2 regions of the Pseudovibrio sp. JE062 genome follow, and region 2 is predicted to be linked to the other one. Evidence: riboswitches for the same ligand, from Rfam matches in the RefSeq annotation. Region 2 holds a riboswitch; the other holds the start of a gene.

Region 1 (4,168 bases), on a different contig from region 2:
AAGACTATGAAGCGCAGGCCGTTCGTTTCTGGTGCTCCGCTCTCATGAAAGACCAGAGTTATTCCGGTCGTCCGATTGGCAAGTATCGCGGTTCTGCAAAGCAGGTATGCGGTGATGATATTGCCAGCTGGTTGAATTTATTCGAAAATGCCGTCGAAGAGTGTGTTGCTGAAACCGCTCGGGCCAATACCATGAAATGTGCGACCCAGGTTGTTGATTGCTTCCATATGGCGATGATCCCTTCTTGAGTAGTTGAGCTTCGCCATGCATAGCATTTCCTCTGATGGATCGACGGAGCTTTAAAACTATGAATGATACAAGAGACGCTGTCGAAGAAGAGCAGCCAGTAGGTGAGCTGACCACACGCACAATGGCGATGCCGGCAGACACCAATGCATCTGGCGATATCTTCGGCGGTTGGGTTGTCTCTCAAATGGATATTGCGGCCGGTATTGCAGCAAGTCAGTGCGCCATGGAGCGCGTTGTGACTGTTGCGATCGACAGCATGACGTTTATTCGCCCTGTAAAAGTTGGCGATGTGATGTGTGTTTACTCCCGTGTCCTCCGTGTTGGTAGAACCTCAATTACGCTGGCAATCGAAGCCTGGGCATTGCGCCATCGTTTTGGTTACCGCGAAAAGGTGACAAATGCTCAGTTCACCTTTGTTGCCGTGGATGATAACGGTAAGCCAATCGAGATCTCTGAAGAGCAGCGTGCAAAGTACAACAACGCTTAATCAGCTCACTGGTCAGGAAGAGGAAGCAAGCAGTGTCATCCAAAATTCCCGTTATGTCAGCGCGTGAACGGACACCGCTTGATCCTTCCATCACACCAGCGCAAATCAACCAGTTGGTTGAAAGCTTTTATGGCAGAGTACGCCAGCATGAGACGCTGGGGCCGATCTTCCTAAAAGAAATGGGCGAGGACTGGGGGCCGCATCTGCATAAGATGAAGCATTTCTGGGCCTCCGTTTTGCTGAAGACCGGATCATACAAAGGCAAACCGGTTCCGGCTCACGCAAAAATCACAGGCGTGACCACCGAGAACTTTCATGAATGGATGGATCTGTTCGAAGAAGAAGTTCATGCGATCTTCTCTCCCGAAGCCGCACCTCTTCTGCTGGCGACTGCACAGCGAATAGCTCAGAGCCTCTGGCTGGCAATGTTTGCAGATCCGTTTGCAACGCCTCCTGCCAAGTTTGGCACGCGCGCCGCTTAAACATCATTTACTGATTATAGGTCAGCTTGCTTAGCTCGGGAATTTCTTTTTCGAGCGAAGCGCGTTTTGTCTGAAGTATTCACGCAGCGCTTCCAGCTCGTCAGGGCGCCGGCGCACCGTATCAGCGAACAAACGCTCGTCAACGACCGTATGGCATCCTTCAGCCCACAAACGCAGCAGAACTGCAAAACGATCAGAACGCTCTTCTGTGGTGAGGGGAGTGTTGGCTTGACGCGTTGAGTTCGAAAGCAGACGGCTGCGCAGCCCTTTTTCTAAGATCAGACAATCAAGCAGATAGGCAGCGGTAAACTCGTCGGCAAGATGAGCGACGGCTTCCCTCAAGGATTGAGGCACATATTCAGATACATACGATTGCCATGCAGACTGAGGCTGACTAGCAAGATCAAACATTAAATCCTCCATCGGTTTCCCGAGGAGGACTGGCGCAAAATCCATTGAAACTACCGCTTGGTTGTTACGAATGATGAAGACGACGTCCTCAGTTCGAAACCACATCCCTTTCGGCGGAGACCACCTTGCCCGGTTAGGCAGGTTGGCGAGGGCGCCAGCCCTTCTCTTGATGATGCGTAGGATTTGGCACGAAAATGAGGCAAATGCAAGTGGGCACCTTTCCTTTGTTCTTTGTCCACACTTTCAAACTTACGTTATGTCGTATTCTAGCACCACAAAACGCAACTTCCGCTAAGTGAATATCTCCAATTTTTGTGGTTCTATAAACCGAATTCCCGTCATATCTGAGTATTCTCCTCAGACTTTGAATGAGCGCATAGTGACAGCTCACTCAGCAGAACATTCCGAATAATGCGATAACTTTTCTCAGTCAAATTTCTAGGCCGTTATGGAGGAAAACCCATGTGCACCACGAAACCTGTTCTCTATGGAGTCCTGTCAGGGTGCGCTTATGCTTTGCTGCTAACCACTTCATTAGCAGCAACAAAAACCGAAACCGTTGATGGTGTGGCCACCGAGTATGTCGAGCAGGACACTGACGACCAAAAAACTCTGGCCCGCAACACCGGTGTGGTGGTGATGCCTCCAGGCTTTCGCATCGAACCTTACGCCGTTGTGCCGGATGCGCGCCATATGGCTGTCGCGCCGGATGGTAAAACTGTTTTTGTTGGCACAACCACAGATCGAGTCTGGGTGGTGACGCAGGATGAAGACACCAAAAAAGCTGCTGAAGTCCGTCAGTTTGCGCCAAACCAGTCCTTTGTCATCCCCAATGGTGTCTGCTTCACCAAGGATGGCTCACTGATCCTTGCCGAGCAAAACCGCGTTCTGAGCTTTCCCGATGCTTTAAAGAACAAAGAGCAGGGCAAACCTGCTGTGAAGGTGCTTGTTGGTCAGGGAATGCTCATTCCTCCTTCTGAAGAAAGCTACAATCATTCCGCCCGTGTATGTGATCAGGGACCGGATGATCGTATCTACATTTCTCTCGGTCAGCCCTACAACGTACCGCCCAAGATGAAGCTGAAGCTCTATGACAGTCTCGGTATCGGAGGCATCATCTCCATCACCACCGACGGAATGGATCGTCAGGTCTACGCCACTGGCATCAGAAACTCGGTAGGGCTTGAGTTCCATCCAGACAGTGGGAACCTCTGGTTCACTGACAATCAGGTCGATGGCATGGGCGATGACATTCCACCTGAAGAGCTGAACAAGGCCACAGAGCCCGGCAAGAACTACGGCTTCCCATGGTATGGCGGTGGAACCGTTAGAACCCCGCACTACATCGATGAGCCAGTACCAAGCGGTGTGGTCGATCCGGAGGTCGAGCTGGATGCGCACGCAGCCAGCCTTGGCATGACGTTCTATCAGGGGGATATGTTCCCTGATGAGTACAAAGGCGGCGTCTTCATCGCGCAGCATGGCTCATGGGATCGTTCCGTGCCCATTGGCGCCCGCGTGGTCTTCGTTCCAATCAACGCTCAGGAAGAAGCTGGAGAATCCAGCATCGTTGCAACAGGCTGGATTGACGCCAGTGGTGACTATCTGGGCCGTCCCGTTGATGTGGTTGAACTGGGCGACGGCTCCCTGCTGATTTCAGATGACTCCGCAGGCGGCATCTACCGCATGTATTACGAAGGTAACTAGACCCAAAACAAATAAGACCAGAGGAACCCCTCTGGTCTTCTCATCTTCTATCGTAAGCCCTTAGTGCTCACCGGGGATACCTTTGTAGGCATTAGGTCCCCAAACCTCTTTCACACGCTGGTCGCGACCGCAACGATAGCGGTAGTACTTGTAGCGGATCGGGTTCTTCTCATAATAATTCTGATGGTAGTCCTCTGCATCATAGAACGCAGACGCAGTACGGATAGGCGTCACAATCGGACGGTTTGTTTCGCCGGACTTGTCGAGTGCCTTCTTGGAGGCCTTTGCTTTCTTCAGCTGAGCCGGGGAGGTTGCAAAGATGGTTGTCTGATAGCTCTCACCGCGATCGCAGAACTGACCACCAGCGTCTGTCGGATCAACAGAATGCCAGAAAGCCGTCAGCAGCTCTTCGTAAGACACCTTCGCGGGATCAAACTTCACTTCCAGCGCTTCAATATGGCCAGTACCACCAGCTGAAACCTGCTTGTAGGTTGGGTTTTCTGTGCGGCCACCTGTGTAACCGGAGGTGGTCTCAAGAACGCCTTCGATCTTGTCAAAGTCAGACTCGATACACCAGAAGCAACCACCAGCGAAAATCGCGGTTTCAGTCTCAGCAGCTTGCGCAGGCTGGCTCACAGCATAAAGCAAAGGAAGAACGGCAAGGGCTTTTGCAGCTTTGCGTGCAATCATCTCAGATCCTTAAATCAGGTCATGCATTGGAATTGCCAAAATCCTAGCAGCCACCAAAGCACAACGGAAATGAAGTCACTTCAACAAAACGTCAGTTCTTGAGAGCACTACAGCTCGCAGGACATGTTCCAGCCCGTCACAT
Region 2 (4,168 bases):
CAGCGTCGGCATGCCGGAGGTGCCGGCAGGTTCGCCGTCGTCTTTGCCGCCTTCATCGATGCGCCCTTCCGGCAGCATGCGGCGGAAGGCGGTGACGTGGTGATTGGCTTTTTTGTGCTCATCCCGTAGCTGCGCGAGGCGCTCAGCAAAGTCAGCATGCGGAAGCAGAAAGGCGAGGAAGCGAGACTTCTTCTCCTCCAGCTCTGCATAAAACTCGCGCTCTACGGTGAAGAGAGGCATGGATCTTATGCCTCTTCTGCCTGTGTCGCTCTGAAGTGCTTGGACAGCTTGAGAGCCTGACCCTGATAGTTGGAGCCGATGCCTTCGCCGTAGAGGGTTTCCGGCACTTCCTGCATGTGTTCATAGACGAGACGGCCAACGGTCTGGCCATGTTCGACGATGAACGGCACGTCATGTGAGCGGACTTCCAGAACGGCGCGGGAGCCGGTGCCGCCTACGGTGGAGTGACCGAAGCCGGGATCGAAGAAACCTGCGTAGTGGACGCGGAACTCACCGACGAGCGGGTCAAACGGCACCATCTCTGCGGCGTAGTTTGGCGGGACGTGAACAGCTTCCTGCGAGACGAGAATGTAGAACTCGTTTGGATCAAGGATCAGGGTTGCGTCACCGCGATTGTAGATTGGCTCCCAGAAGTCTGCCGGGTCCTGAGCATCCTTGCGGTCCACGTCGATCACACCGGTGTGGCGTTTGGCGCGGTAGCCGATGAGGCTGTCTTTGCCGTTGCCTTTCAGGTCAATAGAGACCTGAACGCCGTTGCTGATGGCGTGCTCATCATTGCCGCCGGAGACAAGGGTGTGCTCCTTGTGGATGTGCAGCAGGTGTTCATCCGGAATGAAGCCACCGCCATTGCGGAAGCGGATCTGGCACAAACGAGAGCCTTCGCGGACCAGAACCGGGAAGGTCTTTGGCGAAATCTCTGCGTAGAGTGGGCCGTTGTATCCAGCCTCAACGCGGTCGAAGGCTTTGCCCTGATCGGTGATGACACGGGTGAAAACGTCGATGCGGCCCGTGGAGCTCTTCGGGTTTGCTGTGGCGGACAGGTCGTCCGGCAGGTTGAGAGCTTCCTGAAGTTGGACGATGTAAACGCAGTTGGTTTCCAGAACGGCGCTTTTGCTGAGGTCGATTTCGTGCAGGATCAGCTTGTCCAGCTTCTCTTCAACCCTGGCATCCGGGCCGGGCAGGAAGGAGGCACGGACACGCCACGCTTTTGCGCCCAGTCTCAGGTCGAGGCTCGCTGGCTGAATCTGGTCCCCGTCAGGCGCTCTGTCTGCTTTAATTGCATTGTTGGCAAACATAGCTTCAATCGCTTTTGCCGGAAGAATGCCTGTCATTGTTGGTCCCGCCCCACTCGTACTCAAATCGTTCTGACACTGATTAACGTAAGTTTGATCCTACGCCAAGTCTGCAACCAGAGCTGATTGATTGACCCTATGGAATTTTCGCGGTAAAACCGCTGCCTATTCCGTGGTGATTTGGTCGACCGGCTTGCAACCACGTTAAACAAGTAGCTAAAGGGTCGGGTTCTTGTATAGACCTCGGCCCGCGCCGGGGTTTTTAAATGAAGGGGTAGAGCAATATCTCTTCGGGCAGGAATGAGCGATGACAGACGCAAAGAACTGGAAGCCAGCAACTCGGCTTGTTCATGGAGGCACAACGCGCTCCAGCTTTGGTGAAACATCCGAAGCTATCTTCCTTACACAAGGGTATGTTTACGACAGCTCAGAAGCGGCAGAAGCACGCTTTCTTGGCGAGAATCCGGGCTATATTTATTCCCGGTATGCAAACCCGACTGTTGGAATGTTCGAGCAGCGAATGTGTGAGCTGGAAGGCGCTGAGGCCGCACGCGGCACTGCTTCCGGTATGGCGGCTGTTAATTCTGCGATCATGGCCTGCGTGAAAGCGGGCGATCACGTGATTGCACCAAAGGCGCTGTTTGGCTCCTGCCGCTACATCATCGAAAAGCTGCTGCCACGCTACGGTGTGGAATCCACACTGATTGATGGCACCGACATTGAGCAATGGAAAGCTGCGGTTCGTCCGAACACGACAGCAGCGTTTCTTGAGAGCCCAACCAACCCGACACTGGAAGTGATCGATATTCCGGCTGTGGCGGATATTATTCACGAAGCGGGTGGACGGCTTATTGTAGACAACGTGTTCGCAACTGCTATTTGGCAGAGCCCGCTGGAGTTGGGTGCGGATGTGGTGATCTATTCTGCCACCAAGCACATTGACGGTCAGGGACGATGTCTGGGCGGTATCGTGCTTTCCGATGAGAAGTGGATCGTGGAAGAGTTCCATGACCCGTTCAAGCATACCGGTCCTGCAATGAGCCCGTTCAATGCATGGGTTCTGCTGAAAGGTCTGGAGACGCTGTCCCTGCGCGTGGAGCGTCAGACTGCGACTGCGGGTAAACTGGCGGAGTTCCTTGCGGATCATTCTGCTGTGTCTCGCCTGATCTATCCGGGCCGTGCGGATCACCCGCAGGCAGATATTGTGGCGAAGCAGATGCGTGGTGGGTCCACCATGCTGGCGTTTGATCTGGCAGGCGGCAAGGAGGCTGCGTTCAAGTTCTCCAACGCGCTGGACATTGTCAGCCTCTCCAACAACCTGGGTGATGCGAAGAGCCTGATTACCCATCCGGCGACTACAACGCACCAGAGTGTTGCAGAAGATGCGCGTCTGGAGCTAGGCATCACAGACAAGACGCTTCGTCTTTCTGTTGGTCTGGAAGATCCAGATGATCTGCTGGAAGATGTTGCTCGTGCGCTGGAAAGCTTAAAGGGCTAACAGACCGCTTAAGAGCAAATTTTGCTTCTGAATTTAGAAAGGGTGCCTGAATTGGTGCCCTTTTTTGCTTTCAGGCTTTGGGTGCTGCTCCTCTGCCTGTGAGAGAACCATGCTCAACTCCGTTGTCGTGTTTGTTGTCATGCTGCTTGGAATGCTGGTGCTGTTCTCGTATCGCGTTCGGGTCTCGGAAAAATGGCAGGCAACCGTCACACCGCTGGCTTCGATTATCGGGAGTGGTTTTTTGGTCTCTGTGCCGATTATCGCCAAGGAGATTGGACACTGGGCGATTATCGGCATAAGTGGGCTCATTCTGGCGGCGTATTGCGTAGGAGCGGTGATCCGGTTCAACATTCTGCACACCGAGCAGATTGTGGAGCAGCAGCAACAGGAAGGGCGTATTCGACTGACCACGTCTCTGGAGAAGCTTTCACAGCTAACTCTGGCGTTCGCCTATTTCATCTCGATTGCCTACTACCTTGTGCTGCTTGGGAACTTCCTGCTCAAGGGTTTTGGGTATGAACATCGGGAGATAGCCAACTGGATCGGAACTGTGCTGACGGTCTTCATCGGGTTGGTGGGCTTCTCCGGCGGTTTGCATCTGGTGGAGCGGGTGGAGAAATATGCGGTTTCGCTGAACCTGACGGTGATCTTCGGTTTGCTGGTGGGGCTGCTGTTTTACAATGGTGAGCTTGCTTTTAGTGGGCAGTGGGAAGTGAGGGATGGTCTGAAGGCTGTTGGGCTGGAGAAGGTTCAGATTATGCTGGGTCTGCTGATTGTGGTGCAGGGGTTTGAGACCTCGAAGTTCATCGGTGATGAATACTCACCCAAGATGCGTGCTGAGACGATGAGGAATGCGCAGCTGTACTCCGCTGTGATTTACCTCTGCTTCTTCGCGTTGCTGACGGTTCTGTTTCCGCTTTTGAAGCATGATGAGAGCGTATCGGGGATCATCACGCTGGTGGGGCATGTGGCGATTGTGTTGCCGTTGCTGCTGACACTGGGAGCAGTTGCCAGCCAGTTTGGGGCTTCTGTTGCGGATTCCATTGGCTCAGCTGGTTTGTTGGAGGATGTAACCAACAGGCGGGTGAAGATAAGACATGCCTATCCGTTTATCACTTTCGTATCTGTTACCCTCATCTGGAGCACTGATATCCTGCATATCATCACTCTGTCTTCCAGAGCCTTTGCGTTGTTCTATATGCTTCAGTGCTGTGTGGCTCTGACAGCGCTTTGGCAACTGAAGGGGATGCGAAACCGGGTAGGAATGTTCTGGTTTACGGGCGCAACTGGTTTGTTATGTGCCCTGGTGGTTCTCTTCGGTATTCCGTCAGGGGCTTGAGTATCAGCTGTTGCCTGA

What was found. A riboswitch is a leader RNA that binds a small molecule or an ion and turns the genes downstream of it on or off. The one in region 2 is predicted to bind S-adenosylmethionine.
Region 1: linked by a shared signal. The riboswitch ahead of PJE062_RS21890 (hypothetical protein) and the one ahead of PJE062_RS16165 (O-succinylhomoserine sulfhydrylase) in region 2 are both predicted to bind S-adenosylmethionine.

What each region holds. Positions count from the first base shown of each region.
Region 1 covers NZ_DS996814.1:41,664-45,831, reverse strand. Annotated here, with positions in the region: gene PJE062_RS21905 (group III truncated hemoglobin) at 1-248, shown strand, start outside; gene PJE062_RS21900 (acyl-CoA thioesterase) at 308-736, shown strand; gene PJE062_RS21895 (group III truncated hemoglobin) at 769-1,218, shown strand; gene PJE062_RS21890 (hypothetical protein) at 1,249-1,629, opposite strand; SAM-I-IV-variant riboswitch at 1,677-1,807, opposite strand; gene PJE062_RS21885 (sorbosone dehydrogenase family protein) at 2,092-3,336, shown strand; gene msrA (peptide-methionine (S)-S-oxide reductase MsrA) at 3,397-4,026, opposite strand; gene PJE062_RS21875 (N-acetyltransferase) at 4,134-4,168, opposite strand, start outside.
Region 2 covers NZ_DS996810.1:304,476-308,643, forward strand. Annotated here, with positions in the region: gene PJE062_RS16155 (YigZ family protein) at 1-240, opposite strand, end outside; gene PJE062_RS16160 (2'-deoxycytidine 5'-triphosphate deaminase) at 246-1,352, opposite strand; SAM riboswitch at 1,476-1,553, shown strand; gene PJE062_RS16165 (O-succinylhomoserine sulfhydrylase) at 1,621-2,811, shown strand; gene PJE062_RS16170 (hypothetical protein) at 2,921-4,150, shown strand; gene PJE062_RS16175 (hypothetical protein) at 4,154-4,168, opposite strand, start outside.